Regions from separate parts of the Streptomyces sp. NPDC002623 genome, predicted to be linked through region 2. Evidence: riboswitches for the same ligand, from Rfam matches in the RefSeq annotation. Region 2 holds a riboswitch; each other region holds the start of a gene.

Region 1 (7,428 bases), on a different contig from region 2:
GGCGGACGCCGCCCAGGTCGGCGCGGTGGCGCAGATGCGGGGCGGTCGCCTTGAGGGCGACCGGGTAGCCCAGGGCGCCTGCGGCCCGCGCGGCCTCGTCGGGGGTGGGCGCGGGGATCGCCCGGCGGGTGCGGATGCCGTAGCGGCCGAGCAGCTCGCAGGTCTCCTCGGTGCCGAGGGTGAGGCCCTGCCCGCGCGCGAGGAGCCCGCCGATCAGTTCGGCGGCGCCCTTCTCGTCGATGTCCTCGTACTCGGGCACCTTGCCGGGGTCGGCCGCCTCGCGCCGCCACTGGGCGTACTTCACGGCTTCGGCGAGGGCGCGGACAGCGCGTTCGGCGGCGGGGTAGGCGGGGATGAGGTGGGCTCCCTCGGGTGCCTCGACGGCGGCGGGCTGCGATGTCCCGCCGTTTCCCGTCGCGGCACGCGCGCGTGGGGCGGCCTCCGCGGCGCGCGGTGCGGTGCTCGTCGCGGCGGACAGCGCCGCCGCGAGGCCGCCGAGTTCCACGTGCACGACGAGCACCGGTTTGGCGGGCGCCGCGGCCGCGGCCGAGCGAAGGGCCTGGGCGAGTTCCCCGTCCCCGGGCGACACCTCGCCGATCGCCGGGATCGCCGTCACGACCACCGCGTCGCACGTCTCGTCGGCCAGCGCCCGCGCCAGTGCGGCGTGGAAGTCCTCCGCCGACGCCTCCGTCGTCAGGTCCAGCGGGGTCAGCGGACGCAGCCCCTCGGAGAGGCAGGCGTCGTACGTCAGCTGCCCCAGCGATTCGGAGTTGCCGAGGATCGCGACCCGCGGTCCCGTCGGCAGCGGCTGGCGGGCCAGCAGCAGGCCGGCGTCGACCAGTTCGGTGATGGTGTCCACCCGGATCACGCCGGCCTGCCGCAGAAGCGCCGACACCGTCGCGTGGGGCAGGCGCGTCGCCCGCACGGTGTGCCCCTGGGGGGCGGAACCGGCGCCCTGGACGACCACCAGGGGCTTGGCGGCCGCCGTGCGCCGTGCGAGGCGGGTGAACTTGCGCGGGTTGCCGATGGACTCCAGGTACATCAGGGCGACGTCGGTGTCGGGATCGTCGTACCAGTACTGAAGGACGTCGTTTCCGGAGACGTCCGCGCGGTTGCCGGAGGAGACGAAGGTCGACACTCCGGTGACTCCGGTGACACCGCCGCCGCGCCGGTGGAGCCGGGAGAGCAGGGCGATGCCGATGGCCCCGGACTGGGCGAACAGGCCGATCCGGCCGGGCCTGGGCATCTCCGGGGCGAGTGAGGCGTTGAGCCGGACCTGGGGGGAGGTGTTGATCACCCCGAACGCATTGGGGCCGATGATCCGCATACCGTACGCGCGCGCGTGCCGGACGAGTTCGCGCTGGCGCTCGCGCCCTTCGGGACCGCTCTCCGCGTAACCGGCGGAGAGGACGACGAGTCCCTGCACGCCGTGTTCGCCGCACTCGGCGACGGCCTCGGGCACCTGCTCGGCCGGGACGGCGACGACCGCGAGGTCGACGGGTTCCGCTATGTCGCGCACCGAGCGGTGCGCGGGCACTGAGTCGAGTTCCTTCAGGTCCTCGGGGAATGCCTTGTTCACGGCGTACAGGCGTCCGGTGAAGCCGGCTTCCCGGAGGTTGCCGAGGACGCTCCGGCCGACGCCGCCCGGGGTGCGGCCGGCGCCGACGACGGCCACCGAGCCGGGCGTCAGCAGCCGTCGCACGGAGTGGGCCTCGGCGCGCTGCTCCCGCGCGCGCTGCACGGCGACGGAGCGCTCGGTGGGTTCGAGGTCGAACTCCAGGCGGACGACGCCGTCCTCGAAGTGGCGCTGCTGGGTGTAGCCGGCGTCCGTGAACACCTTGATCATCTTGGTGTTGGCGGGGAGCACCTCGGCGGCGAAGCGGCGGATGTCACGCTCGCGCGCCACGGCCGCGATGTGTTCGAGGAGCGCGGAGGCGACACCGCGTCCCTGGTGGGCGTCCTGCACGAGGAAGGCGACCTCGGCCTCGTCGGCGGGCGCGGAGGCGGCCATGCCGTCGGTGCCAATCCGGTCATAGCGTACGGTTGCGATGAACTCGCCGCCGATGGTGGCCGCGAGTCCCACCCTGTCCACAAAGTCGTGGTGCGTGAAGCGGTGGACGTCCTTTGCGGACAGGCGCGGGTAGGGCGCGAAGAAGCGGTAGTACTTCGACTCGTCCGAGACCTGCTCGTAGAAGCTGACCAGGCGCTCGGCGTCATCAACGGTGATGGGGCGGATGCGTGCGGTGCCGCCGTCGCGCAGCACCACGTCGGCCTCCCAGTGGGCGGGGTACTCGTGCCGGTCCGACGCGCTCTGCATGGGGCCCAGAGTACGGCTCGCGTACGACAACGGCGCGAGGCAGTCTGTGGAGGACGCACGTCGGATCGAGGCCGCGATCCGACGACCACGTCGGGACGGGACGCATGGACCGCCCCTCCCGGGCTTCACGTGTGGAACACTGGTCTAGACAACCTGAGACACTGAAGGGCAGCATCACATGGCTGAGCGCCGCGTCAACGTCGGCTGGGCCGAGGGCCTTCACGCCCGCCCCGCTTCCATCTTCGTCCGGGCCGCCACGGCCGCAGGTATCCCCGTGACGATCGCCAAGGCCGACGGCAACCCCGTCAACGCGGCCTCCATGCTGGCCGTTCTCGGCCTGGGCGCCAAGGGCGGCGAGGAGATCGTCCTCGCGTCCGAGGCCGAGGGCGCGGACACTGCCCTCGACCGGCTCGCGAAGCTGGTCGCCGAGGGTCTCGAGGAACTCCCCGAGACCGTCTGAAAACCCTGACGGCGCGCTGCCTTAAAGTCGTCGTCCCGCAACACCGAAGGGCTCGTCCGAATTGTCGGGCGAGCCCTTTGAATTTCCCGCTCATGGGCAGCAGAAATAGTGCCCCGCGAATTAACTCCTCTTTGTATACGGCCCCCGTGTTAATGCCGCAGACCCGTCATGTTTACGGGAGGTTGCGAAGTCCTCACACGGTCGACGCGCTCCACGCCGCCGGAAAAGCGCAGCCGGTGCACGGCCGTCGCGCGCTCGGTGTGCAGCGCCGTGACCGCACGCGCGCGCTCCCCGTCGCCGCGCGCCACCGCGTCCACGATCGCGCCGTGCTCCCCCCAGGACTCCACCGGGTCCGCCGGGGCGTCCACGATGTACATCCAGGCGATCTTGTGGCGCAGCTGGGTGAGCATCGAGGTCAGGGCCTGGCTTCCGGAGGCCTGGGCGAGCGTCTCGTGGAACCAGCCGCCCAGGGAGCGCAGATCCTCGCTGTTGCCCCTCCTGGCCCGCTCCTGGCCCAGCCGGACGAGACCGCGCAGCACCTTCAGATGGGCCTCGGTGCGCCGCTGGGCGGCCCGGGAGGCGCCGAGCGGCTCCAGCAGCATGCGCATCTCCAGCAGGTCCGCAGCCTCCTGCTCGGTCGGCTCGGCGACGCACGCGCCCGCGTGCCGCCGTGTGACCACGAAGCCCTCCGCCTCCAGCGTGCGCAGCGCCTCCCGGACGGGCACACGGGAAACGCCGTAGCGGCGGGCGAGGAGTTCCTCCGTGAGGCGGCTGCCGCGCTCGTAGACACCCGCGACGATGTCGTCCCGGATGGCCGTGCACACCGAGTGCGCCGGAATACGCATGACGGACCTCCGCCTTAATCCCCGTGAAACGTCGACGATTGACGTGTGTTCCGTGACTCTATTGCAATCAGCGGGAATTTCCGATGGCGGACTGGAATCCGTGGATATTTTTTGGACAACAGGATCTCGAAAACGACGAAAGCCCCGGCCGGGAGGGCCGGGGCCGAACGATCTGTCGCCGTGCGTCGTCAGACGTTCACGCCGTGCGCGCGGAGGTAGGCGACCGGGTCGATGTCCGAGCCGTACTCGGCGGTGGTGCGGGCCTCGAAGTGCAGATGCGCGCCGGTGACGTTGCCGGTCGCGCCGGACAGCGCGATCCGCTGGCCCGGGGTGACCTGCTGCCCCACCGACACCTCGATGGACGACAGGTGACCGTACTGGGTGTACGTGCCGTCGTTCATCTTGATCACGACCTGGTAGCCGTACGACCCGCCCCAGCCGGCCTCGACGACGGTGCCCAGGCCGACCGCGTGCACGGTGGTGCCGCTGGCCGCGTGGAAGTCGACGCCGGTGTGGCTGCCGGAGGACCACAGGGAGCTGCTGGCCTGGTAGCCGGTGGACACGTAGGAGCCGGTGATCGGCAGCACGAAGGCGTTGAGGCGCTTGCGCTCGGCCTCGCGGGCGGCACGCACGCGTGCCTCGCGCTCCTCCACGGCCTTCTTGGCGGCGGCCTCGCGGGCGGCCTGCTCGAAGGCCGCCTGCTTCTGCACGGCGACCTGGTCGTCGAGCTGCTCGGCGACGGACTCGCCGACCGTGACGACGGGGATCAGCCCGGTCTGCTCGGGCGTGGGCTCTGCGGCGAGGGCCGGAGTGGAGGCGACGGTGGCCATGACACCGGTGGTGGTGAGCGCCGCGACGCCCGCCGCGCGAACGGTGGTCCGCTGCATCCGGCTGGGCCGACGGTGCTTCCCGGTGGCGCAGGTGATCGCCATGAAGACAGGGGTATCCTTTCCTTCCCTCTCGCCTACCGGGTTAGCTGACGGGTTCGGAGCAGGAAGGTCTCCTACGGGCCCCCTCGCAACTCGCGCGGGCGTCCGATTCACCCCAGGGACTTCACAAGTGGGTCCCCGGCTCCCCTGGCTCGCGCCGTACGGGGACTCGGCGATGACTGTCCGGTGCCGCGGCTGCGGCGCACTGCCTGACGAACAGCCCGCACGAAGCTAAGCGGGGCAGGTTTCAATCCTCAAACGAATCCCGGTTTTTGTAGCGCATCCCACAGGGCAGACAGGCAACCTCCGCCCCAATTCGGACATTTAGCGGCCCTGGTGACGCTTCCGTCGACCAGGGCCCCTACACGCGCGTGCCGTTGCCGGGTCCGCGCCGTGACCGCGCCGCGGACTACTCCGCGGACACGACCTTCACCTCGCCGATGCCGAGGGCCTCGACCGGCGCCTTGATCTGGGCCGCGTCGCCCACGAGGACGGTCACCAACCGGTCCACCGGGAAAGCGTTCACGGCCGCCGCGGTGGCCTCCACCGTGCCGGTCGCGGCGAGCTGCTGGTACAGCGTCGCCTGGAAGTCGTCGGGCAGGTGCTGCTCGACCTGGTCGGCCAGCGTGCCCGCGACGGCCGCCGCGGTCTCGAACTTCAGCGGCGCCACCCCGACCAGGTTCTGCACGGCGACGTCACGCTCGGCGTCGGTCAGCCCCTCGGCCGCGAGGGTGCGCAGCACCTTCCAGAGGTCCTCGAGGGCGGGACCGGTGTTCGGGGTGTCCACGGAGCCGCTGATGGCGAGCATCGCGGCGCCCGAGCCGTCCGGGGCGGACCGCAGGACCTGCCCGAAGGCGCGGACGCCGTAGGTGTAGCCCTTCTCCTCGCGCAGGACGCGGTCCAGGCGGGAGGTGAGGGTGCCGCCGAGGCAGTACGTGCCGAGCACCTGCGCGGGCCACACGCGGTCGTGCCGGTCGGCGCCGATACGGCCGAGCAGCAACTGCGTCTGGACGGCGCCGGGGCGGTCCACGATGACGACCCGGCCGGTGTCGTCGGCGGTCACCGGCGGCACCGGCCGCGGCTGGGCCGAGGAGCCCGTCCAGGCGCCCAGGGTGTCGCTCAGCAACGCGTCCAGGTCGACGCCGGTGAGGTCGCCGACGACCACGGCGGTGGCCGTGGCGGGGCGCACGTGCTTCTCGTAGAAGGCGCGCACCGCAGCGGAGTCGATCTTCTCGACCGTCTCCGCCGTGCCCTGGCGCGGGCGGGACATGCGCGCGGTGGCCGGGAACAGCTCCTTGGAGAGCTCCTTGGCGGCACGCCGGGAGGGGTTGGCCAGCTCGTGCGGGATCTCGTCCAGCCGGTTGCGAACGAGGCGCTCGACCTCGCTGTCGGCGAACGCGGGTGCCCGCAGGGCGTCGGCGAGGAGGCCGAGGCCCTTGGGCAGGCGCGAGGCCGGCACCTCGAGGCTGAGCCGGACGCCGGGGTGATCGGCGTGCGCGTCCAGGGTGGCGCCGCAGCGCTCCAGCTCGGCGGCGAACTCCTCGGCGGAGTGCTTGTCGGTGCCCTCGGAGAACGCGCGCGCCATGATCGTGGCGACGCCGTCGAGGTCGGCCGGTTCGGCGTCCAGCGGCGCGTCGAGGAGGATCTCGACGGCGACGACCTGCTGGCCGGGGCGGTGGCAGTGCAGGACCGTCAGACCGTTGGCGAGCGCGGCGCGCTCGGGCGCCGGGAACGCCCACGGCTTGGCCTCGCCGGCCCGGGGCTGGGGGTGGAAGTCCATCGTGGCGAGCTCGGTCACCGGGCCGCCTCCTCGTTCTCGTCCTGGTCGGCGGGGGCTTCGGCGGCGGTCGGCTCATAGACGAGCACCGCGCGGTTGTCGGGGCGCAGACGGGCCTTGGCGACCTCCTGCACCTCCTCGGGCGTCACGTCCAGCACCCGCTGGACGGCGGTCAGCGCGAGCTGCGGGTCGCCGAACAGGACGGCGAACCGGCACAGTTCGTCCGCGCGGCCGGCGACCGTGCCGAGCCGGTCGAGCCACTCGCGCTCCAACTGGGCCTGGGCGCGCTCCATTTCCTCGTCCGTGGGGCCCTCCGCGGCGAACCGGGCGAGCTCCTCGTCGATGGCGGCCTCGATGACGGGCACCTCGACGTCCCCGGACGTCTTCACGTCCAGCCAGCCCAGGGAGGGGGCCCCGGCGAGCCGCAACAGGCCGAAACCGGCCGCCACCGCCGTGCGGTCACGGCGCACGAGGCGGTTGTAGAGCCGGGAGGACTCGCCGCCGCCGAGGACGGTGAGCGCCAGGTCGACGGCGTCGCACGCACGCGTGCCGTCCTGCGGCAGACGGTAGGCGGCCATCAGGGCGCGGGCCGGCACCTCCTCCTCGACGATCTCGCGCAGCTGCTCGCCGATGACCTCGGGCAGCGCGCCGTCACGCGGAGCGGGCTTGCCGTCGTGGCCGGGGATGGAGCCGAAGTACTTCTCGACCCAGGCGAGGGTCTGCACCGGGTCGATGTCGCCGACCACGGACAGGACCGCGTTGTTGGGCGCGTAGTACGTGCGGAAGAACGCCCGCGCGTCCTCCAGGGTCGCCGCGTCCAGATCGGCCATCGAGCCGATCGGCGTGTGGTGGTAGGGGTGGCCCTCCGGGTAGGCGAGAGCGGTCAGCTTCTCGAACGCGGTGCCGTAGGGGACGTTGTCGTAGCGCTGGCGGCGCTCGTTCTTGACGACGTCGCGCTGGTTCTCCATCGACTCGTCGTCGAGCGCGGTGAGCAGGGAGCCCATGCGGTCGGCCTCCAGCCAGAGAGCGAGCTCCAGCTGGTGGGTGGGCATGGTCTCGAAGTAGTTGGTGCGCTCGAAGCTGGTGGTGCCGTTGAGCGA
Region 2 (7,428 bases):
GACCGGTCCTGCGGTACTGCGCGGACTTCCAGCCCATGAGCGTGCGCAGCGCGGCCGGGTCGCGTTCGTCGAACACGAACCGCAGCTCCCCGACCTGCCGGCCGAGCTTGCGCTCCTTGGCGAGGGTCGTCTTCAGGAACTTCGGCGACTGCGCGCGCAGGACGGACTCGTAGGTCTCGTAACCCTTTTCGACGTCGATGACATAGGCGGCGTACTCCTCGGCCGCGTGCGGAAGGAACAGCCCCTGCTCCGCCTCCAGATTGTCGAAGGCGAAGCTCGTCAGGGAGCACGCCCGCATCAGTTCGGCGGCGTTCAGTCCGAGGCCCGGGGCCAGCACCGCGCCCTGCGCGTCCGAGACGCCGTAGGCGAGGGCCTGGCCCTGGCCGAGCCTGCCCCGCTCGTGGGGCAGGAAGCCGACCGGCTCGCGCCCCTCGTAGACCACCGCCACACGTGCGCGTGGCCGCACGCGGCCCACGGCGTCGGTGAATTCCGGTTCCATGAAGGGGTTTCGCGGAAGCGTCGACGCGGCACGCAGTGCCCGCCACCGCTCCCTCTCCCCCTCGCCGAGGTCCTGTGGCCTCAGCACACGAATGCGCCCACTGCTCAACCTGACCCCCCGATCAAGTCCCCCCTGGACACCTGGACGGTACCGCTCCACCCGGGCGTCGCGGTAGGTAGCGTCCCATGTTGTTGCCAACCGGTGCAGAGGCCTTTAACCGTCCACTACCCGGCAACGCGTCAGAAAGCCGTTTCTTTTAAAGGGGAGTTGGCAGAACAGGACAGGACCTGGCCGTCGTTCGGTTTGCGTCGAACCCGGGGGGCGCGGGATCCGTATTCTCTGATCATGGCCGCACCCCTCGCATATGCCGCGCGCACCGCGTACTCCCTGATCGCCACCGACCTGGACGGAACGCTGCTCCGCGGCGACGACACCTTCTCCGACCGGTCGCTCGACGCCCTCGCGCGGGTGACGGCCGCCGGCGCACGCCACCTGGTGGTGACGGGACGGCCCGCGCCCCGGGTCCGGCCGCTCCTCGACCGCCTGCACAGCAGGGGGCTCGCGGTGTGCGGACAGGGCGCGCAGTTGTACGACGCCGGCGCGGACCGTCTGCTGTGGTCGGTCACGCTGGACCGGGAGCTGGCGGAGACCGCGCTCGGCAAGATCGAGGCGGAGGTCGGGCAGCTGTACGCGGCCGTCGACCAGGACGGCGTCGACGGACTGACGCTCATCGAGCCGGGCTACCGGATGCCGCACCCGACACTGCCCGCCCTGCGCGTCGACCGACGCGACGATCTGTGGTGCGAGCCGATCAGCAAGGTGCTGCTGCGCCATCCCACGCTGTCCGACGACGAGCTGGCGGCGACGGCCCGCTCGGTGGTCGGCTCGCTCGCCACCGTCACCATGTCGGGGCCGGGCACGGTCGAGCTGCAGCCCTGCGGGATCACCAAGGCGACGGGCCTGGCACTGGCCGCCGAACACCTGGGTCTGCGGCCCGAGGACACCGTCGCGTTCGGGGACATGCCCAACGACATCCCGATGTTCGACTGGGCCGCGCACGGTGTCGCCATGGCCAACGCCCATCCCGAGCTCAAGGCCGTGGCCGACGAGGTGACGACGTCGAACGAGGACGACGGCGTGGCCGTCGTCCTCGAAAGACTGTTCCCGTAGGACCCCTAGGTCCCGTAGGACCATCAGGGCCTGTAGGTCCCGTAGGGGGTTCTGTCAGTACGCGCCGAACACGTTGTCGATCGAGCCGTAGCGCGCGGCCGCGTAGTTGCAGGCGGCGGTGATGTTGGCGACCGGGTCGTAGGAGTTCCACGACGTGCCGGCGACGTGGTAGGCGCGGAAGGTCGGGTCGATGACCTGGAGCAGTCCCTTGGACGGGATGCCCGCGGCCGCGTTGGAGTCCCAGAGATTGATGGCGTTGGGGTTGCCGGAGGACTCGCGGATGACGTTGCGGTAGATGCCGTTGTACGTCCCCGGGATGCCGTGCTGCGCCATGACCTGGAGCGAGGCGCGGATCCAGCCGTCGAGGTTGTTGGCGTAGCCGAGGCTGGAGGCGGTGGTGACGGTCGGCGTGGCCGCGGAGGCGGTGGTGGAGCCGATGATCGGAAGGGCGAGCACGGCCGCGCCGGTGGCGGCGACGGCGAGCGTGCGGGCGAGACGGGTACGGCGGGCGCGGCGCGGCTGAGCGGCAGCGGACATGACGAAGTTCCTCTCCGGCGCCTGCGAGGTGAGCTGTCGGGTTCGGGCGGGAGCTGCCCGGCCGCGTCCTGACGGATGCGACTTCACCCCAAGCCGTACCGAAGTGTCCGAAACATCCTGAAAATCCAAGACGTCCAGAATTTCGATTCGGCGGCCTACCTGGTTCCCCCGCTCCTGCCGTGCGGTTCTCGATGGGTGTTTCGGGCGGCGGCAGGATTCGGCGTCCGCCCGACAGGCCGGGAACGTATGCGAGAGCACATGTCCGGAACAAGTAGCGGATTCACAGATCACCCCTATTGACCTTGGTCTGTGCCCTATGGGGTGCTTGATCCTTTGTGGGTGCAAAGCCCCAACTTGCTTGAGGGGCGCGGGGAAATGGTGGATGGCGTGCGGGGGGCGGCTCGGTGCCGGGAGTGAGCCAACTCACCAGCAATCACAAGAGTGGCGAATCGGGCATTGTTCCCAACTCATAGTTAAAGGAGCGGCAAAGGGGTGGGCCTGGAATTCTCAGCGCTTTGCTGCCATCCGTTCCCATGTGTCCATTTTGTCGCTCATGGATTTCGTCGATCCGACGACGCGGGAGGCCTCGCGGTGCGGGGCGCCAGGCGGCGCGCCCGCCCGCGCGTGGCGGGAAACGGTCGCGGGGCGCCCCTGGATCACCCGGCAGGCATGAATCACTACTACCTGGTAACTCGATAGGTGTTCGTTCATATGGGCTGATCAGAAACATAACGGGCCGGATCCGGCGTCGGCAGACCCGGCGCGACGCCTCCTCGGCGGGCCCATTCGAGCCTGCGGGACGTGGGGGCTATCGGTGATCGAAACGTGACCGGATACGCTGACTTGAGTGATGGCAGCGACCTATCGACAAACCGCGTAATCGCCAGTAGACACCAGCAGACAGGAGACCCCTCGTGACCGTCGTCGGGCCGTTCGGGCTGAGCGTGCGGGACCAGGCTCTGGAAGCCGATGTCCAGGCCGGATTGGCGGCTGTCGAGGAAGGCTTGCTCGAGGCCACCAAGAGTGAGGTTCCGTTCATCACGGAGGCTGCCCAGCACCTCGTACGGGCGGGCGGGAAGCGGTTCCGGCCGCTGCTCGTGGTGCTCGCCTCGCAGTTCGGGGACCCGTACGCGCCGGGGATCGTGCCGTCGGCCGTGGTCGTGGAGCTCACCCATCTGGCCACGCTGTACCACGACGACGTGATGGACGAGGCCGCCGTGCGGCGCGGGGTGCCCAGCGCGAACGCCCGCTGGGGGAACTCCGTCGCCGTCCTCACGGGTGACTTCCTCTTCGCGCGCGCCTCCCACATCCTGGCCGACCTCGGGCCGGAGGCGGTTCGGGTGCAGGCGGAGGCGTTCGAGCGGCTGGTCACCGGACAGATCCTGGAGACGGCAGGGCCGACGGACGGGCGCGACCCGGTCGAGCACTACCTCGACGTGCTCGGCGGCAAGACGGGCTCGCTGGTGGCGGTCGCCTGCCGCTTCGGGGCGATGATGTCGGGCGCCGACGAGACGGTCGTCGACGTGCTGACGCAGTACGGCGAGCGGCTGGGCGTCGCCTTCCAGCTGGCGGACGACGTCCTGGACATCGCCTCCGACTCGCGCGAGTCGGGAAAGACGCCCGGGACGGACCTTCGCGAGGGCGTTCCCACGCTGCCGGTGCTGCGGCTGCGGGAGCGGGCGGCGCGGTTGTCGCTGCCCGAGGACATCGCCCTGTGCGAGCTGCTGGACTCCGACCTGAGCGACGATGCCCGGCTCGCCGAGGCCCTGGAGGCGCTCCGGGCCCACCCGGCGCTGGAACAGGCCCGCCGGGACACGGTGCGGTACGCGAAGGACGCGCGGGCCGCGTTGGCGCCGTTGCGGGAGTGCGACTCCAAGGCGGCGCTGATGGAACTCTGCGACGCCGTGGTCCACCGAGCCGGCTGACCCCACCCACCGGTCTCCGCCCACCGGTCTCCGCCCACCGGTCTCCGCCCCGTCCCAGCCCGCCCACCGCCCGCCGACCCCTACGGGTCGGGCGTGGTCTCGGCGCGTTGTGTCATACCGGAGGTGTACGTGGAGTTGAGTCCCCGGGTTGACGCTTCCGAAGAGTGGATTTGGTCAGATGGGAACCACGGAAAACACCACTCCTCACCGATTCGGGTGAGAATGGCGGCTTGGGGTGGGGAACTTCAGCGCGAGATGACCAGCCGCCGCCGACGACGGAGGTAAGGCACACATGGCACCGAAGGCATCCGACGACACCACGACCGGCGTGGACGCGACCGCTGGGTACGCGACCGGTGGGGACGCCGACGAGCTGCGCCTCGGGCGGCGCAAGGCAGTGCGGTACGTCGTCCCGGTCACCGTGATCGGTGTCGCGGCGGCGACGATCGGGCTGGTCCCGGCGCTCGCCGACTCCGGCGACCCCGACCTGCCGAAGATCACCGCACAGCAACTCCTCGACAAGATCGCCGCCTCGGACGTACAGCAGCTGTCCGGGACCGTGAAGATCAGCACCGATCTCGGGCTGCCCGACCTCGGCGGGCTGGAGAGCGGTCTCCTCTCCGGCGTCGCGCAGCAGGGCGGTGACGGATCGTCCGCCGATCCGTCCGCCAAGCTCACCGAGCTCGCCTCCGGCACGCACACCCTGCGCGTCGCCGCCGACGGCCCGGACAGGCAGAAGCTCTCGCTGCTGGAGAACGCCGCCGAATACAGCCTCATCCACAACGGCAAGGACGTGTGGGGGTACGACAGCGCCTCCAACGAGGTCTATCACTCCACCGTCGACGAGAGCTCCGACGAGGCCGAGACCCCCGTTCCCGCCACGCCCAAGGACCTCACCGAGGACGCCCTGAAGGCGGTCGACGACACGACGTCCGTGACCGTCGACGGCACCGTCCACGTCGCCGGCCGCGATGCCTACAAGCTGCTGGTCAAGCCGAAGCAGTCCGGTTCCACGGTCGGCGCCATCAGCGTGGCCGTGGACGCGAAGACGGGCCTGCCGCTGAAGTTCACGCTGACCCCGGCGAGCGGCGGCGCCGCCGTCGTGGACGCGGGCTTCACCCAGGTCAGCTTCGCCAAGCCCGCCGCCTCCACCTTCGACTTCACCGTCCCCAAGGGCGCGAAGGTCACCGAGGCCGACGCGGCCGACGAGGCCGGCACATGGGACGAAGGCGGTCCGTGGGACGAAGGCGGCGCGGTGAAGCCGGCCCCCGGGCACTCCGGCAAGTCCGACGACCTCGGGAAGGACCTCGGGAAGGACCTCGAGGCGGATCTCGGCGACACCGGCGGTCCCACCGTCATCGGTGAGGGCTGGACCTCCATCGCCACCTTCGACACCGGCGGCGAGGGCGTGCCCTCGGGCTCCGAGGTCGGCGGCGACCTCGGCGGCTTCCTCGACTCCTTCGGCGACAAGGTGAGCGGCAAGTTCGGTTCCGGAACCGTCTTCTCCACCCGCCTGATCAACGCCCTGATGACTGACGACGGAAAGGTCTACGTCGGCGCGGTCACCAAGGACGCCCTTGTGAAGGCGGCGAACGCGGCGAAGTAGGGGTACTACGGGTACTACGGGTACTTCGGGTACTGAGGATCGGGGGTTCGGTGAGGGCGTCCATGGACGATGACGGCGGCGACGGCGAGAACGGCGATGGCGAAGCCGTCATCCACACCCGCGCCCTCACCAAGCGCTACCGCGGCGGCCAACTCGCCGTCGACGGCCTCGACCTGACCGTCCCCGCGGGCAGCGTCTTCGGCTTCCTCGGTCCCAACGGCTCCGGCAAGACCACCACCATCCGCATGCTGATGGGGCTCATCGAGCCCACGGCCGGCTCGGCCCGCGTCCTGGGGCAACCCATGCCGAGGGCCGCGCGCACCGTGCTGCCGCACGTCGGGGCCCTCATCGAGGGCCCCGCCCTCTACGGCTTCCTCTCCGGCCGCGACAACCTGCTCCGCTACGACGCCGCCGACCCGACGGCCGACCCGCGCACCCGGCGGGCGCGCGTCACGGCGACGCTGGAGCGGGTCGGGCTGACGGCCGCCGCCGGCAAGAAGGCGAAGGCGTACTCGCTCGGCATGAAACAGCGCCTGGGCCTCGCCGCCGCCCTCCTCCAGCCCCGCCGCCTGCTCGTCCTCGACGAGCCGACCAACGGCCTCGATCCACAGGGAATGCGCGAAATCCGTTCGCTGATCCGGGAGTTGGCGTCCGAAGGCACGACCGTGTTCCTCTCCTCGCACCTGCTCGACGAGATCGAGCAGGTGTGCACCCACGCGGCGGTGATGGCGCAGGGCCGGTTGATCGTCCAGGGACCGGTGGCGGACCTCGCGGCGGGGACACGCGGCCGACTGGTCGTGACGACCCCGGACCCCGCGGACGCGGCCCGGGTGCTGAAGGAACAGGGCACGAGCGACGTCGTCGTCGGCGAGGATCTCGTGAGCGCGGAGGCTCCGCCGCCGGACCACGATCTCGCCGACCTGAACGCCGCGTTGGTGACGGCGGGCGTCCGCGTCCGTGGCTTCGCCGTCGAACGGGCTTCCTTGGAGGACGCGTTCGTGGCGCTCACGGGGGAGGGTTTCGATGTCGCAGGCTGAAACGGAGGAGCTGGAAGGGGCGGGGGAGAGCCGGAGCTCCGCGCAGACGCCGACCCGGACCCCGACCCGGACCCCGACCCCGACCCCGACCTCGGCCCGGGCCTCGACCTGGACTTGGACCTGGACGTTCGGAATCCTCCGCAATGAACTGCTGACCACCTTCAGACGCTGGCGCACGCTCGCGCTGCTGGGCGTGCTGGCAGCGGTGCCGATCCTGGTCGGGATCGCGGTGAAGATCGAGACGAGCGACGGCTCGTCCGCCGGGCCCGGTGGCGGAGGAGGCGGGGGCGGCGGGGGTCCCGCGTTCATCTCGCAGGTCACCAACAACGGCCTGTTCCTGGTCTTCACCGCGCTGGCCGTGACGCTGCCGTTCTTCCTGCCGATGGCGATCGGCGTCGTCGCGGGCGACTCGATCGCCGGAGAGTCGAACGCGGGGACGCTCCGCTACCTCCTCGTCGCCCCCGCCGGCCGCACCCGCCTCCTGCTGGCCAAGTACGCGACCGTCATGACCTTCTGTCTGGCGGCCACACTCGTGGTCGCGCTGTCGGCGCTGACGGTCGGCGCGTTGCTCTTCCCGCTGGGCGACCTGACCACGATCTCCGGCACCCGGATCGACTTCGCCGACGGACTGCTCCGGGCGCTGCTGATCGCCCT
Region 3 (7,428 bases), on a different contig from region 2:
GCTCGGCGACCTCGTCCGGGTCGGTGCCTGGACGGATGATGTCGTTGCCGCCCGCACAGAAGGAGACCAGGTCCGGGGCGAGTTCCACCGCCCGGGGGAGTTGGTCCTCCATGATCTGGTCGAGCAGCTTTCCGCGGACCGCGAGGTTGGTGTAGCTGAAGTCGCCTTCGGGCTGCCGGTCCGCGAGGAGTACCGCGAACCGGTCGGCCCAGCCGACGAACGCCCCGTCGGGGCCGGGGTCGCCGACGCCCTCGGTGAAGCTGTCCCCCACCGCCACGTACGACCCGATCACTGATCTGTTGTCATTCTTCGAATCGTCTGCCACAGCGGTTCATCATTCACCCTTTAATGTGACCTACGCGATCGTAGGAAGGGGTTGACGAACGGTGAGATAAGACACTCTTAAAGAGTTTGCCAATCAGGGAATAAGGGACCAGACCCGGAAGTTCTTGATCCGGAAGTGACTCCAGGTGGTACGGAAGGCGAAGTGCCCGCTCGTGTACGGCTCGGGGTCGGTGTAATCGAATACGAGCCGCCCGTTGTTCCACCAGCGGACGGCCGAACCGTCGGAGACGATGCGGACATGGTTCGGCTCGTTCGCGGCGAGCAGCGGCTCGGTGTAGTCGTAGATCAGCGGACGCACCCCCGCCTCGCCGACATAGCGGCGCAGCCGGGTCGTGGTGTTGGTGTTGGCGCCGTAGCCGACGTAGTACGTCTTGAGGTGGTCGTACTCGGCGAGGGCGCCGCCGCGCGGGGTGGCGAAGAGGTCCTGCGGGGAGCGGACGTCGACGGCGTTCCAGAAGTTGTTGAGGTCGGAGACACGGTCGTTGACCCCGCCCGCGGAGACGGGCGTGGCGACGTACTCGAGGACGTACGGCCCGGCGAACGGCCGCCTGAACCAGATCGTCGCCCCGGCGGGCACGTCGACCTCCAGGGTCCCCCGGGAGGCGGTGACGGTCCCGCCCTTCTCCAGTTCCACGGCCCACTGCCGCAGCCCGTGACGGAAGTCGTCGTGCGCCAGGAGACGGCGGTGGCGGGGCGTGGCGCCCGCGGTGGCGGCGGGCGCGAGGGCGGCCAGGGCGGCGCCGGCGGCGAGGGCTCCGAATGCTCTACGCGTGGTCGTCACGTCGGTCTGCTCCTTCGGGGTGGGTGATGGCGGGCCTGGGGACACGGCGGGTCTCGGTGCCGAGGTAGTAGTCGGGGTAGGTGGACTGGAGGTAGCCGCGCACGGTCCAGCCCAGGCGGTACGCGGGGTTCTGGGCGAGCGTGTAGACGCGGGTGGCCGTCGGCTCGGTGGAGGTGTAGAGGCGCAGGGCGGTGTGGTCGGCGGTCTCGGCGAGGATCTCCTCGCGCCAGTCGCCGAGGAGATCGCCGTAGAAGGGGGTGGCGTTGCGGGCGCCGGAGACCACGCCGGACGGGTCGAGGAGCGTCGCACTGGTCTCGGTCGCCGGGTCCCACTTCTCGACCCGGGTGAAGTCGAGCAGTTCTGACGCCTTGTCACCGTCCCACCAGATACGGAAGTTGACGCTGGGCGTGGTCGTGGAGACCTTGCCGTCCCGGACGTTGAAGACTCCCGCGCCGGGCCGGGTCACGTCGGCGGTGGACGTCCAGTACTCGTAGCCACGGTGGTTCGGGTCGATGTCGGCGGCGTTGCCGCGCCCGGTGTCCAGGTCGGCGTCGCTCACCGGGTCCGCGGGGTGGGAGCCGGTCGTCAGGCGCTCGCCGGTGTCGGCGTCGTAGTAGTACCAGGGGAACGCGGACACGACGCCCAGCTCCGACTGCTGGATGGCGAAGCCCTCCAGACCGGGCCGGTCGGGGTCGAGGTCGGCGATGTCGAAACGGTCGCCGTGGATGGCCCGGTCGACGACGTAACGCAGGGTGCCGTCGCTGTTCACCACGTAGTTGCCGTCGGCGATCTCGTCCTTGCCGTCCCCGTCGACGTCGACGGTACGGATCTGGTGGAAGCTGCTCGCACCGCTCGTCGGGTCCACGACGTACTTCCAACGCCGGGTCAGGTCGGTGCCGTTGAAGTCCCAGGTCTGGAACAGCACCCGGAACGAGCCTCGCCTGGCACCGACCCGGGTCACCAACTTGGTGATCAGGCTCGGGTGTTCGCCGTCGAGGTAGGCGATGCCGAAGTGACCGCCGGACGGGCCGTCGGCGACGAAGTCCTCGGGGACGGGCTGCCGGGTGCGCTCGGCGCCGGTCGCTCCGTCGATCACCGACACGAACTGGTTCGCGGGCGAGGCGGCGGTGACCCGGGCGCCGTCGGCGAAGACGGTCCCCGCGGCGGTGTGCGCCAGCACCTCCGCCCGGCCGTCGCCGTCGAGGTCGTAGACGGTGACGTTGTCGTCGTTGCGGTAGCCGCCGATGGCGGTGGAGCCGCTGATCGCGGCGGGCGCCGGGTCGTTGGCGCCGTTCCCCCCGACCTGGGTGTAGGAGCCGGGGCCGAGATCGACCCGCCACAGCCGCTCGCCGGTGAGCTTGTACGCCTCCAGCAGGTCGGACCGGTCCCGGGTCCCGGAGAGGCGGCTGACGACGAGCTCGTAGCGCCCGTCCCCGTCGAGGTCGCCCGGCCAGGCGTGCTGCACGGTGTAGCCGTCGGCGGCGGCGAGGGGGATCTCGGCGTAGCCGTCGGCGAGGTCGAGCGCGGGCGGACTCGCCTTCTGGGAGCGCCCGTCGACGACCGCTCGCACGGTGTACGTGCCCGTGCCCGGAGTGTCGTCCTGGTAGGTGGTCGACTTCCTGATCGGCTGCCGGTTCAGCCTGCGCCCGTTCTTGTACACGTCGAAGGCGATGGCGTCGCCGTACCTCGCGTACTCGGTGCCGAGGAGCCGCCAGCTGAGGAACGTGCCCTGCCCGGACGGCACGGCGACCAGGCCGCGGTCGAGGTCCTCGACGATCCGGCGCGGGGCGTCGGCGGCGTGTCCGGCGGGCGCGGAGAAGAGCCCGGCCAGCAGGGCGGCGCAGACGGTGGAGACGGCGACGGCTCTTCGGCGGCGGATGGCGTTCACTGGTGCTCCTTCGCGAGCTTTCCGATGAGGGGGATCAGGCGGTCGGCCGCCTTGCGGTGGCCCTGGGCGTTCGGATGGACGGCGTCCTGGAAGTCGCCATCGGCGGCCGAGAGCCAGCCGGCGGTGTCGACGAACTCCGTGCGCCGGTCGGCGAGTTCGGCGACGACCTCGGCGATGTCGGCGGCGTGCGCCCCGCCGAAGGGACGCAGGGCGAGGATGCGGGCGTGCGGCGCGGCCGCCCGCAGAAGTTCGAGGTAGGCGCGGTAGGCGGTGCGGAACTCGGCCGAGCCGAACGCGGTGTCGTTGGTGCCCTGGTTGACGACGATCACATCGGCGTCCCGGTCCGGCCGGGCCGGGGAGCCCGCATGGTTCCAGGCGTACGCGTCACCGGCGGCCGGCACTCCCCCGTTGCCGGTCCGGATCACACCCTGGCGGCCGAAACCGACCTGGGTGAGCGAGGCGTGCAGGGCGTCGGCGACCAGGGTGGGGTAGGCGGCCGTCCCGTCGGCGCAGTCGGAGGTGTTGACCGCGCAGAGCGCCAGTACGCCCTGGGTGACGGAGTCGCCCAAGAACACCAACTCCGGGGCTCTCGGCGCACGTTGCTCCAGCAGGCGGCCCCGGATGCCGGTCAGCGTGACGCCCGACTCCAGCGGCGGCGTCCACCGGTTCACCCGCGCGGAGACGTCCTTCACGGACAGCTCGGCCGTGTGCTGGCCTCGCCCGGTCGCCGCGATCCGGAGGTCGCCGCGGTCGACGGCGTACAGCTGCCTGGGTCCGCCGTCGACGGAGACGTAGAGCTGCGCGGGCACGGTGACCGACGAGACGTCGAACAGGGCGTGGACGGCGCTCCCGACGAACCGGAACCGCAGCCGCGAACCGGAGTTGACGGTGACGGCGGCCTCGGCGGTACGCCCCCAGCGGCCCTCGTAGACGAGCCGCCGGTCGTCGGGGCGGACGACGCTCGCGGCACCCGCACCCGCACCCGCACCCGCACCAGCGGCCGAGGCGGACGCGGGCGGAGCGGCCCCGGCCACGAGAAGCGCCACGACCGCCGCGGTCGCGGCACACCTGACGACGGCGGTGCAGCGGTGGACGACGCCGGACACGGGACCTCCGAAGAGCGGTGGAAAGCGCTTGCTCCCTGACGGAGATCACTGTGTCCCCACTCTGGCCCGGTTGTCGACAGGGCGAAAAGGGATGCCATGCGGCTGCCACGAACCCGCCACACGGCGGCAATGAAACGATCAAGAAAACGGACGCGGACACGCCGAAGGCCGGACCCGGGGATCGGGGTCCGGCCTTCGACTGCGTGTCAGGCGGTGGGTCGTCCGCGGATGCTAGACGGAGACTCCGTGCGAGCGGAGGTAGGCGATCGGGTCCACGTCCGAGCCGTAGTCCGGCGTGGTGCGGATCTCGAAGTGCAGGTGCGGGCCGGTCACATTGCCGGTCGCGCCGGAGAGGCCGACCTGCTGGCCCGCGGTCACGGTCTGGCCGGCCGAGACCGACAGCTGGGACAGGTGGGCGTACTGGGCGTAGTAGCCGTCGGCGAGCTTGATGACGACCTGGTTGCCGTACGCGCCGCCCCAGCCCGCGGAGACGACGGTGCCCGCGCCCACGGCCTTGAGGGAGGTGCCGGTCGGCACGACGAAGTCGACGCCGGTGTGGTAGCCGCTGGACCACATGCTGCCGGCCACGTGGTACGCGGTGCCGACGGAGGCGCCGGCCACGGGGAGCTGGTAACCGCTGGAGGCGCCGGTGCTGCTCTCGGCCGCCTGCGTGGTCGTCTTCGAGGACGAGGCGGAGGACGAGGTGGAGGCCTGCGAGTCGGAGGACTTCGAGTCGGAGGACTTCGCCGACTTCGAGGACTTCGACGACGAGCTTCCGGAAGAGGAGGCCGAGGAGGACGAACCGGACGACTCGGTGGTGCCGGTCGCGGCCTGCTTGCCGATCGACAGCTTGAGGCCGGGGTGGATCAGCGAGGGGTTGTCGCCGACGGCCGCACGGTTGTCCTGGTACAGCTTCTGCCAGCCGCCGCTGACGTCCTGCTCGTCCGCGATCTTCGAGAGGTAGTCCCCGGACCGCACGGTGTAGGTCTTCGCGGCGGCGGTCTTCCGGGTCACCGGAGCGGCCTGCACGGCGCTTTCCGAAACCGTCTGCGCGACCGACTGGGACGCGGCCTGCGAAACGGACTGGGAAACGGACTGAGCGGGGGCCGCGTGAGCGCCGGCGGCGCCCATGAGCGGAAGGGCGAGCGCTGCGCCGCCGGTTCCGGCGACGGCTATCGAACGAGTGAAGCGCTGGGTCTTGGGACGACGGTGCTTACCCTTCGCGGGCATGGCGAATTCCTCTCCGGCGCCTGCGAGGTGAGCTGTCGGGTGCGAGCTGGAGATGCCCGGCCGCGCCGAGGCGCGGCTTTACCCCAAGCCTGTTCCGGGACCGGAACAGGCGGTTGTGCCTGTGGGTCCCCCGCTCCTGCCGTGGACGGGTGAGTGTGCGGGCTCCGGGCGGCGGCAGGATTAGGCATCCGTCCGGATTGGTGTGGAACGTAAGCGACCAGGACGCACGGGGACAAGCAGAGGTTGCACGGTTAATGCATTTCTCTTGATCTGCTGTGAGAATTCCCGGTCACACTCCGTGAATCCAAACGCCCGCCATTCGCCGAATACCCTTGAAAAGCGCATGAATTACGTGAACATGACGTACGACGCTCGGTCACGGATATGACGCTGCTCACGTGACAGCCCTCCAGGATCCTTTATTCCAGAGCGAGTTGGAATTAAGGATCCAATTCGGACAGAAGGCTCAGATACGACGGAGTCGGATAACCGTCGCATCAAGGTCGCCCTTCAGCTCGGTGCGCAGCCCGTGATGCAACAGCACCGCACCTCGGTGAACTTCGCCCGTTTCGCGGCATTCATACGACTGTGTCGGGTCGAGTCCGCGCAGCCGGAGCACCGGCACGGGCTCCCCGAACCGCTGGGCCTGGAGCCAGGCGAGGACGACGCTCTCGTCTCCGCGCACATACTGGACGGCGCTCAGACCGCCCGCCGGGGGACGCAGCCGGTAGAGGTCGCCGTGCTGCACCAGAGGCCGGATCTCCTTGTAGAGGTCCACCCACTCCCGCGCCTCGGCGAGTTCCTCCTCGCTCCACTCCGAGAGGTCGCCGCCGACGCCGAGCACACCGGCCATGGCGCTGACGAACCGGAAGCGCAGCGAGCTCACCCGGCCGTTGAGCTGGGCGTTGGGACTGTCGGTGACCCACGCGGCCATGACCCGGGCGGGGTGGATCTGACTGAAGCCATGCTGGATGTCGAGCCGGTCGAGCGGGTCGGTGTTGTCGGAGGTCCACACCTGGTCGGTGCGGCTCATGATCCCGAGGTCGATACGTCCGCCGCCGCCCGAGCAGGACTCGAAGGCGACGCCCGGGTGGGCCGCCCGCAGTCGGTCCAGGAGGCCGTACAGGGCCCTTACATGGTCGACCCAGAGCCGCTGCGGGTAGGGGTCGTCCGGCCAGCCCGCGTCGGTGAAGCAGCGGTTGAAGTCCCACTTGACGTAGTCGACGGGGGCGCTGGAGAGAAGCCCGTGGAGCTGCTCCCAGAGGTACTCCTGGACGTCCTCGCGCGCGAGGTTGAGTACGAGCTGATTGCGGAACTCCGTCCGCTTTCGTCCCGGTTGGAACTGCGCCCAGTCGGGGTGGGCCCGGTACAGCTCGCTGTCGGGGTTGACCATCTCGGGCTCGACCCAGATGCCGAACTGCATGCCGAGGGCGTGCACATAGTCCGCGAGGGGCTTCAGGCCGTTCGGGAAGCGGTCGGGGTTGGGCGTCCAGTCGCCGAGCCCGGCGTGGTCGCCGGTGCGCTTGCCGAACCAGCCGTCGTCGACGACGAACAGCTCGACGCCGATCGCCGCGGCGCGCCGGGCCAGGGTCGCCTGTTGCTCCTCGGAGATGTCGAAGTAGGTGGCCTCCCAGGAGTTGAACAGCACCGGCCGGTCCTGCTCGGCGTCCGGGACGACGTACGCGCGCTGATAGGCGTGCCAGGCGCGGCTCGCGCCGCCGAATCCTTCGTCGCTCCACAGGCCGGCGAAGACGGGCGTGGTGAAGGACTCGCCGTTCTCCAACCGCAGCAGGCCCGAGTCGTCGTATCCGGCGCCGCCGGTGATCTGCACGCGCGCGTCGGGGAGTTGCGCGACGGCGATCCGCCAGGAGCCCGACCAGGCGAGGGCGCAGCCGTAGACCTCGCCGCGCTCCTCGGTCGCGTCGGTGTCCAGGGCGACCCAGGGCAGGTGCTGGTGTCCGGTGTGTCCACGGCGGCTGCCGATGACCTTCTCACCGTAGGTGAGGGGGGAGCGCGTGAGCCGCGACTCGGCGGCCCAGCGGCCGTGCAGCTGCGACAGCCGCCAGTCCTCGCGCTCG
Region 4 (7,428 bases), on a different contig from region 2:
GTCACGTACGTCCTGTACATTTTTTACAGACACCGACGGACACCACCACCACACACCACGACACACCGACGGACACCGTCAGACATCGAAGGAGGGGGCACGATGAACCGACCGTCCGCCCGCCATGTCCTGCCCGAGTTCACCGAGCGCACGAGCTTCGGGCACCGGACGATGGATCCGTACTCGAAGCTGCTGGAGGAGCGGATCGTCTTCCTCGGGACGCCGATCGACGACATCTCGGCGAACGACGTGACGGCCCAGTTCATGCACCTGGAGCACAAGGACCCGGACCGGGACATCGCGCTGTACATCAACTCCCCCGGCGGCTCGTTCAGCGCGATGACGGCCCTCTACGACACGATCCGCTTCGTCGCCTGCGACGTGGAGACGACCTGCCTGGGCCGGGCGGACTCGTCCGCCGCGGTGCTGCTCGCGGCCGGCACGCCGGGCAAGCGGTTCGCGCTGCCGGGCGCGCGGATGACGATCCGCCAGCCGTCGCTGCCCGGGCCCGTCGAGGGCCAGGCCAGTGATATCGCGATCCAGGCGGAGGAACTGGCCCGCACCCGGGCGAGCCTGGAGGAGATGCTGGCACGGCACACCGGGCGGACGCCGGCGCAGGTGACCGCGGACATCGAGCGGGACAAGACCCTCACCGCCCAGGAGGCCCTGGAGTACGGCCTGGTGGACGGGATCGTCGCCAGCCGCAAGGCCTCGGCCGGCACGCAGGGCGGGAGGTGAGCGGCCGATGGTGCCCGAACTGCCGCCGCTGCCCGCCCTGACGCGCGCCGAGGCCGAGTTGATCGACGGTTATCTGGACGTGGTCGACCTGCTCGGCCGGATCAACCCCGCCCACCACGGGGACACCTACCGCGGACTGCGGGCGGCCCAGGCGCTGGTGGCCAAGGCGACCGCACTGCGCGACGCGCTGACGCTGATGCACCAGCGGGGCGAGAGCGAGTTCCACGCGCCGACGCTCGCGCGGGCGCTGCGCGTCCTCGACGGGGAGCGCCGAACGGCGCGCGTCACGGTGCCTCCGCTCTCCGACAGTTGACCCGACCCTCGACCCGACGGCCGACGCGGACCGCGCTCCGGTCCGGGCGGCGCGCGCCCCGAACGCGACGTCCGGACCGGAGTTGAAACGCACCAGACGGGTTACCTCCGTTCGGCGTAGCGACCACTTCTTTTCCCGCTCGCCGAAGTTGCGCGAAAGTGCTCTTTTCGGGCGGAGGAAAAGGCTCCGGTGCTGGTCCGGGGCCCTTTGGCATTCTTGACACCTGATCGGCCATCAGGGTGTCCACCCGAACGGGTGAGTGGTGAGTAACCCCACAAATCCCCGGTTCCGTTGGGATTTTCGGACATGAGTGAGCCAAGATCCCTGACTGACGACAAGCCCCCGCCACAAGCGGCGGGGCGGTCCGGGCGGACGCCGAGTCCTGCCGCCGCCCGGATGCCCGGTCGACAGAAGTGCATCGGCAGGAGTGGAGGACCCAAGCACGACGGGTCGCCGGAACGGTCACGCCATGACCGGGTCGAGCAGCCCTTGGGGTGAAGCCGCAGTCGCGGCCGGGCAACTTTGTCAGCCCGAATCCGACAGGTCATCCTTCACAGGCGGCTGACGAAGGGTTGCGCATGACTGCGCTCAATCGTGTCCCGTCGCTCATGGCCCGGGCCGGTACGGCCTCGGCGTTCGCCATCGCCGCCGTGGGCGGCACGGTCGTGGTCCCGGGGCTCGCCTCGGACGCCGCGGCCGCCACACCGGCGACGAAGGCGCTCCAGATCGCGGCCTCCAAGAAGGGTGCACCGTACAAGTACGGCGCGACCGGGCCGAAGAGGTTCGACTGCTCGGGGCTGACGCTGTACTCGTACAAGAAGGCGGGCAAGAGCCTGCCGCGTACGGCGGCCCAGCAGTACAACAAGACCAAGCACATCTCGGCGTCGGGCCGCAAGGCAGGCGACCTGGTCTTCTTCCACTCGGGTTCGAGCGTGTACCACGTCGGGATCTACGCGGGTAACGGCAAGATCTGGCACTCGCCGAAGACCGGAGACGTGGTGAAGCTGCAGAAGATCTGGACCAAGAGCGTCTGGTACGGCCGGGTCCGCTAGGGCCTGTCCGGCGGATCCCCGGGTCTCACTGTCCGGCGGATCCCTGGGTCTCCCGGGGCGGTGCCGGCGTCCTGACGCGCCGTCATCGCCCCGGGATCTCGCCCTCCGCCTGGGCCGCCAGGGCTCCGGCCACCGGTTCCGTCGCCGCGGCCGTCCACGGGAGCTCGACGGTGACCGTCTTGCCGCCCTCCCGGGTGGGCCGCACTCTGAGTCTGCCGCCGCACTCCGCGGTCAGCCAGCGAATGATCACCATGCCTCGGCCGTTGTCCTGCTGGACGGCGGCCGGCAGTCGTTTGGGGAAGCGCGGGTGGCTGTCGGTGACACCGATGCGCAAGTGTTCGTCACGGTCGAGGACGAGGTCCACCGTGAAGGTGGGTGACTGCCCGAAGGTGTGCTGTACGGCGTTGGTGGTGAGTTCTGAGACGATCAGCCGGATGGTGTCCGCCGCCTCCGTGTCCGCCGGCAGACCCCACTCTCCGAGGGTGCCGGCCACGAAACCGCGGGCTGTGGAGACCGAGGCGGGATCGCTCGGCAGAGTGACGGATGCTTCCAGGTGATCTGCCATGGCGACGTCGTCCCTTTCCCACGGGACCGGGGTCCGACACGGAGCGGATGGTTCGAGTACGGTCCCGGACTGGTGCTTCTTCGCCAGACTGCCATTACCGCACCGGTCACGGGTGGCGATCCACCAAGATATGCATATATCTGTCGCTCAATGCGGTGAACTCTGCGACGGCAGAGCGTATTTGGACGGCCCGTAAGGAGTAAGGAGGAGCCCATGCAGCACGGACCCGCGGTGCGCCGCCGGAAGCTGGGCGCCGAACTGCGCAATCTGCGCGCTCAGGCGGGCCTCACCAGTGGTGAGGCCGCTCGGCTCGTGGGCTGGCACCAGTCCAAGGTGAGCCGCATCGAGACGGGCACCAGTGGGTCAAAACCGGCCGATGTGCGGTTACTCCTCGACGCCTACGGGGTGGCCGATCCGCAACTGCGGGAGCTGATGCTGGCGTTGGCCGGCGCCGACGGCAGCGGCGGCCGGGACCACTGGTGGCACGCCTACCGCGGGGTGCTGCCGCCCACCTACCGGGACTTCATCAGCCTGGAGTCCCAGGCGAGCGCGATGCGCACCCTGGAGACGAGTGTGGTACCGGGGCTGCTGCAGACGCCCGAGTACGCCCGTGCGGTGACCAGGGCCGCGGTGGAGGGCGTCACGGAGGACCAGCTCGACACACTGGTCGAGGTGCGACTGGCCCGGCAGGACGTGCTGCGCGCGCAGCCGCCGCTGGAGCTGAGCGCGGTGCTGGACGAGGCGGTGCTGCGGCGGGAGGTGGGCGGGCCCGAGGTGATGGCGCAGCAGCTCGGTCGGCTCGTGGAGGCCGCCCGACTGCCCCAAGTGCGGCTGCAGGTCCTTCCGTTCGCCGCCGGGGCGCATATCGGCGTAACCGGGCCTTTCGTTATCTTCTCATTTTCGCGCACTTCTGATCTGGATGTGGTTGTTCTCGACCACTTGACGAGTAGCCTCTATCTCGAACGGAAAGAACACCTCGAGGCCTACACCGAGGCCTTCAACGCCCTTCGGGCGTATGCCCTTTCGCCCGGGGACTCATCGGATTACATCGCCGCGATAGCAGGCGGCGCGTAAGGAGGCACCATGTCCGCACTACCGCGGAACGTACCTTCCAGTACCGATCCCGACCGTCTCCCGGATGTGCGGTGGCTGCGCAGCAGCTACAGCACGGGAGCGAACAACTGCGTCGAGACGGCCCGGCCGGCCACAGGACCCTTGGCCGGTCTGCTCGCCGTACGCGACTCAAAGGACCCGGCCGGACCCGCCCTGCTCTTCTCCCCCGAGAGCTGGACGGGTTTCACCGCCACGTTGCGCTGACCGCACCGCAGTAGTCGGCGCACCAGTCAGCGGCGACCGGCCCACCGGTCAGCGGCGACCCACGGCCGTGTCACGCCGACTCATGGTCGTGTCTCGCCGATCACCCGTACAGCGCGTTCCAGCTCGGCCCCGGAGAGGTTCGCTCGGGCGGTCAGCCTGAGGCGTGAGATGCCGTCGGGCACGGAGGGAGGTCGGAAGCAGCCGACGGCGAGGCCTGCCGACCGGCAGTCCGCCGCCCACTGCACGGCCTCCTCCGGGGACGGTGCACGCACGGAGACGACCGCGGCGTCCGGACGCACCGCTTCCAGGCCCGCGGCCGTCAGGCGCGCGTGCAGCTCGGCCGCCACCGCACGCGCGCGCGCCGCCCGCTGCGGCTCCCTGCGCAGCAGCCGGAGCGCCGCCAGGGCCGCGCCCGCCGCCGCCGGGGCCAGACCCGTGTCGAAGATGAACGTGCGGGCCGCGTTCACCAGGTGGTCGATCACGCGCGCGGGACCCAGCACGGCGCCGCCCTGGCTGCCGAGCGACTTGGACAGCGTGACCGTGACGACCACGTCGTCGGCACCCGCGAGACCCGCCGCGTACGGAGCGCCCTGTCCGCCGTCCCCGAGCACGCCGAGGCCGTGGGCGTCGTCGACGACCAGTCCGGCGCCGTGCTCCCGGCAGACGGCCGCGAGGGCGGCCAGCGGGGCGGCGTCGCCGTCGACCGAGAAGACGGTGTCGGAGACGGCCACGGCCGGGCCTTCGTGGGTGGCGAGGGCCTTGCGCACCGCGTCCGGGTCGGCGTGCCCGACGACCTGGGTGGCGCCGCGGGCCAGCCGGCAGCCGTCGATGAGCGAGGCGTGGTTGCCCGCGTCGGAGACGATGAGCGAGCCGTGCGGGGCCAGCGCGGTGACCGCGGCGAGGTTGGCCGCGTACCCGGAGGAGAAGACCAGGGCCGCCTCGAACCCGCAGTGCTCCGCGAGCTCCCGCTCCAGCTCGCCGTGCAGCTCCGTGGTGCCGGTGACGAGCCGGGAGCCGGTCGAGCCGCCGCCCCAGGCCCGGGCGGCCGCCGCGGCCCCCTCTACGACCTCGGGATGGCGGGCCAGGCCCAGGTAGTCGTTGCTCGCGAGATCGAGGAGCGGCGAGTCGGCCGGACGGGGCCGCAGCGTCCGTACGAGTCCGGCCCGGCGGCGCAGCTCCGCCTGCTCGTCGATCCAGCCGAACGCCATGGGTCCTCCGGGGATTTTGTAGGTAGCGGACAGACCCTAGCGGCCCGGCCGCCCACCCACGGTGTGGCAATACCCACACGTCGAAGCGGGTGTGTTGTGCGATCCCTACCTTGGCCCGGAGGAGGTCCGTAGGACAGGATCGGCTCTCATGGACCTGCTGAACACGCTGGTGGACAAGGGGCTTCGGCGCGAGCTGCCGACCCGCCAGGAAGCGCTGGCCGTGCTGGCCACTTCCGACGACGACGTGCTGGACGTGGTGGCCGCGGCCGGCAGGGTGCGCCGGCAGTGGTTCGGGCGCCGGGTGAAACTCAACTACCTCGTCAACCTCAAGTCGGGGCTGTGCCCCGAGGACTGCTCCTACTGCTCCCAGCGGCTCGGCTCCACGGCCGGGATCCTCAAGTACACCTGGCTCAAGCCCGACGAGGCCTCCAAGGCCGCGGCGGCGGGACTCGCGGGCGGGGCCAAGCGGGTCTGTCTGGTGGCGTCCGGGCGCGGGCCGACGGACCGGGACGTGGACCGGGTCGCGGGCACCATCAAGGCGATCAAGGACCAGAACGAGGGCGTCGAGGTGTGCGCCTGTCTGGGGCTGCTCTCCGACGGACAGGCCGAGCGGCTGCGCGAGGCGGGCGCCGACGCCTACAACCACAACCTGAACACCTCCGAGTCGACCTACGGCGAGATCACCACCACCCACACGTACGCCGATCGGGTGGACACGGTCCAGAAGGCGCACGCGGCCGGTCTGTCGGCGTGCTCGGGTCTGATCGCCGGCATGGGCGAGTCGGACGAGGACCTGGTGGACGTCGTCTTCTCGCTGCGCGAGCTGGACCCGGACTCGGTGCCGGTCAACTTCCTCATCCCGGTCGACGGCACCCCGCTGGCCAAGGAGTGGAACCTCACCCCGCAGCGCTGTCTGCGGATCCTGGCGATGGTGCGGTTCGTGTGCCCGGACGTCGAGGTGCGCATCGCGGGCGGCCGCGAGGTCCATCTGCGCACGATGCAGCCGCTCGCCCTGCACCTGGCCAACTCGATCTTCCTCGGCGACTACCTCACGACCGAGGGCCAGGCCGGCAAGGCCGACCTGGAGATGATCGCGGACGCCGGGTTCGAGGTGGAGGGCGCGGAGCAGGTCACCCTGCCGGAGCACCGGGTGGCGGCGGACGCGGGCTGCGGGTCCCACGAGGGCGGCGGCTGCGGGTCGCACGCCGGCGCCGGGTGCGGATCGCACGAAGGGGGCGGCTGCGGTTCGCACGAGGGCGGCGGCGTCTGCGGGACGGCCGCTGCCGCGCCGGCCGCGAGCGAGCCCCGTACGGACCTGGTCGCCGTACGCCGTCGGGGCGCCGGCACCGACCTCGCGCCCAATGCCTGAGCTGCCCTCGTTCGACGTCCCCGAGCTGCTGGAGCTCGACCGGCGGCACGTCTGGCATCCGTACGGGCCGATGCCCGGCCGGGTGGACCCGCTCGTCGTGGAGTCGGCGAGCGGGGTCCGGCTGCGGTTGGCGGACGGCTCGGGCGAGCTGGTCGACGGCATGTCGTCGTGGTGGTCGGCGATCCACGGCTACCGCCACCCGGTGCTCGACGAGGCCGTGCGCGAGCAGTTGGGCCGGATGAGTCATGTGATGTTCGGCGGGCTCACCCACGAGCCCGCCGTGCGGCTGGCGAAGCTCCTTGTCGACATGTCGCCCGAGGGTCTGGAGCATGTCTTCCTGGCCGACTCGGGGTCGGTGTCGGTCGAGGTCGCGGTGAAGATGTGCCTGCAGTACTGGCGTTCGCTGGGCCGTCCGGCCAAGCAGCGGCTGCTGACCTGGCGCGGCGGCTACCACGGAGACACCTGGCAGCCGATGTCCGTGTGCGACCCCGAGGGCGGGATGCACGACCTGTGGACCGGGGTGCTGCCCCGGCAGGTCTTCGTGGACCCGCCTCCGGTGGAGTACGAGGAGGCGTACGCCGACCTGCTGCGGGCGGCGATCGAGCGGCACGCCGACGAACTGGCCGCGGTCATCGTGGAGCCGGTGGTGCAGGGCGCCGGCGGGATGCGGTTCCACTCCCCCGCCTATCTGCGGGTGCTGCGCGAGGCGTGCGACGCGCACGACGTGCTGCTGGTGTTCGACGAGATCGCGACCGGGTTCGGCCGCACGGGCGCGCTGTTCGCGGCGGAGCACGCCGCGGTGACGCCGGACGTGATGTGCGTCGGCAAGGCGCTGACCGGCGGCTATCTCACCATGGCGGCGGCCC

Evidence for each region. Region 2 has a riboswitch for cyclic di-AMP ahead of ACWD4O_RS21700 (transglycosylase SLT domain-containing protein). Riboswitches for the same ligand answer to the same signal wherever they lie in the genome.
Region 1: linked by a shared signal. The riboswitch ahead of ACWD4O_RS00495 (M23 family metallopeptidase) and the one ahead of ACWD4O_RS21700 (transglycosylase SLT domain-containing protein) in region 2 are both predicted to bind cyclic di-AMP.
Region 3: linked by a shared signal. The riboswitch ahead of ACWD4O_RS22665 (M23 family metallopeptidase) and the one ahead of ACWD4O_RS21700 (transglycosylase SLT domain-containing protein) in region 2 are both predicted to bind cyclic di-AMP.
Region 4: linked by a shared signal. The riboswitch ahead of ACWD4O_RS27490 (C40 family peptidase) and the one ahead of ACWD4O_RS21700 (transglycosylase SLT domain-containing protein) in region 2 are both predicted to bind cyclic di-AMP.

The regions. Positions count from the first base shown of each region.
Region 1 is NZ_JBSFWB010000001.1:123,461-130,888, reverse strand. It holds gene ACWD4O_RS00510 (bifunctional acetate--CoA ligase family protein/GNAT family N-acetyltransferase) at 1-2,317, opposite strand, end outside; gene ACWD4O_RS00505 (HPr family phosphocarrier protein) at 2,496-2,777, shown strand; gene ACWD4O_RS00500 (GntR family transcriptional regulator) at 2,927-3,622, opposite strand; gene ACWD4O_RS00495 (M23 family metallopeptidase) at 3,811-4,554, opposite strand; cyclic di-AMP (ydaO/yuaA leader) riboswitch at 4,569-4,736, opposite strand; gene ACWD4O_RS00490 (M16 family metallopeptidase) at 4,961-6,349, opposite strand; gene ACWD4O_RS00485 (M16 family metallopeptidase) at 6,346-7,428, opposite strand, start outside.
Region 2 is NZ_JBSFWB010000011.1:169,016-176,443, forward strand. It holds gene ACWD4O_RS21690 (GNAT family N-acetyltransferase) at 1-586, opposite strand, end outside; gene ACWD4O_RS21695 (HAD family hydrolase) at 845-1,669, shown strand; gene ACWD4O_RS21700 (transglycosylase SLT domain-containing protein) at 1,724-2,206, opposite strand; cyclic di-AMP (ydaO/yuaA leader) riboswitch at 2,210-2,423, opposite strand; gene ACWD4O_RS21705 (polyprenyl synthetase family protein) at 3,121-4,131, shown strand; gene ACWD4O_RS21710 (LolA family protein) at 4,424-5,737, shown strand; gene ACWD4O_RS21715 (ABC transporter ATP-binding protein) at 5,800-6,774, shown strand; gene ACWD4O_RS21720 (ABC transporter permease) at 6,761-7,428, shown strand, end outside.
Region 3 is NZ_JBSFWB010000012.1:39,165-46,592, forward strand. It holds gene ACWD4O_RS22645 (SGNH/GDSL hydrolase family protein) at 1-292, opposite strand, end outside; gene ACWD4O_RS22650 (DUF6250 domain-containing protein) at 419-1,126, opposite strand; gene ACWD4O_RS22655 (rhamnogalacturonan lyase family protein) at 1,110-3,014, opposite strand; gene ACWD4O_RS22660 (GDSL-type esterase/lipase family protein) at 3,011-4,120, opposite strand; gene ACWD4O_RS22665 (M23 family metallopeptidase) at 4,352-5,350, opposite strand; cyclic di-AMP (ydaO/yuaA leader) riboswitch at 5,355-5,512, opposite strand; gene ACWD4O_RS22670 (alpha-galactosidase) at 5,817-7,428, opposite strand, start outside.
Region 4 is NZ_JBSFWB010000016.1:81,534-88,961, forward strand. It holds gene ACWD4O_RS27480 (ATP-dependent Clp protease proteolytic subunit) at 103-738, shown strand; gene ACWD4O_RS27485 (hypothetical protein) at 746-1,051, shown strand; cyclic di-AMP (ydaO/yuaA leader) riboswitch at 1,456-1,626, shown strand; gene ACWD4O_RS27490 (C40 family peptidase) at 1,630-2,103, shown strand; gene ACWD4O_RS27495 (ATP-binding protein) at 2,186-2,668, opposite strand; gene ACWD4O_RS27500 (helix-turn-helix domain-containing protein) at 2,882-3,742, shown strand; gene ACWD4O_RS27505 (DUF397 domain-containing protein) at 3,752-3,985, shown strand; gene ACWD4O_RS27510 (8-amino-7-oxononanoate synthase) at 4,066-5,193, opposite strand; gene bioB (biotin synthase BioB) at 5,342-6,562, shown strand; gene ACWD4O_RS27520 (adenosylmethionine--8-amino-7-oxononanoate transaminase) at 6,555-7,428, shown strand, end outside.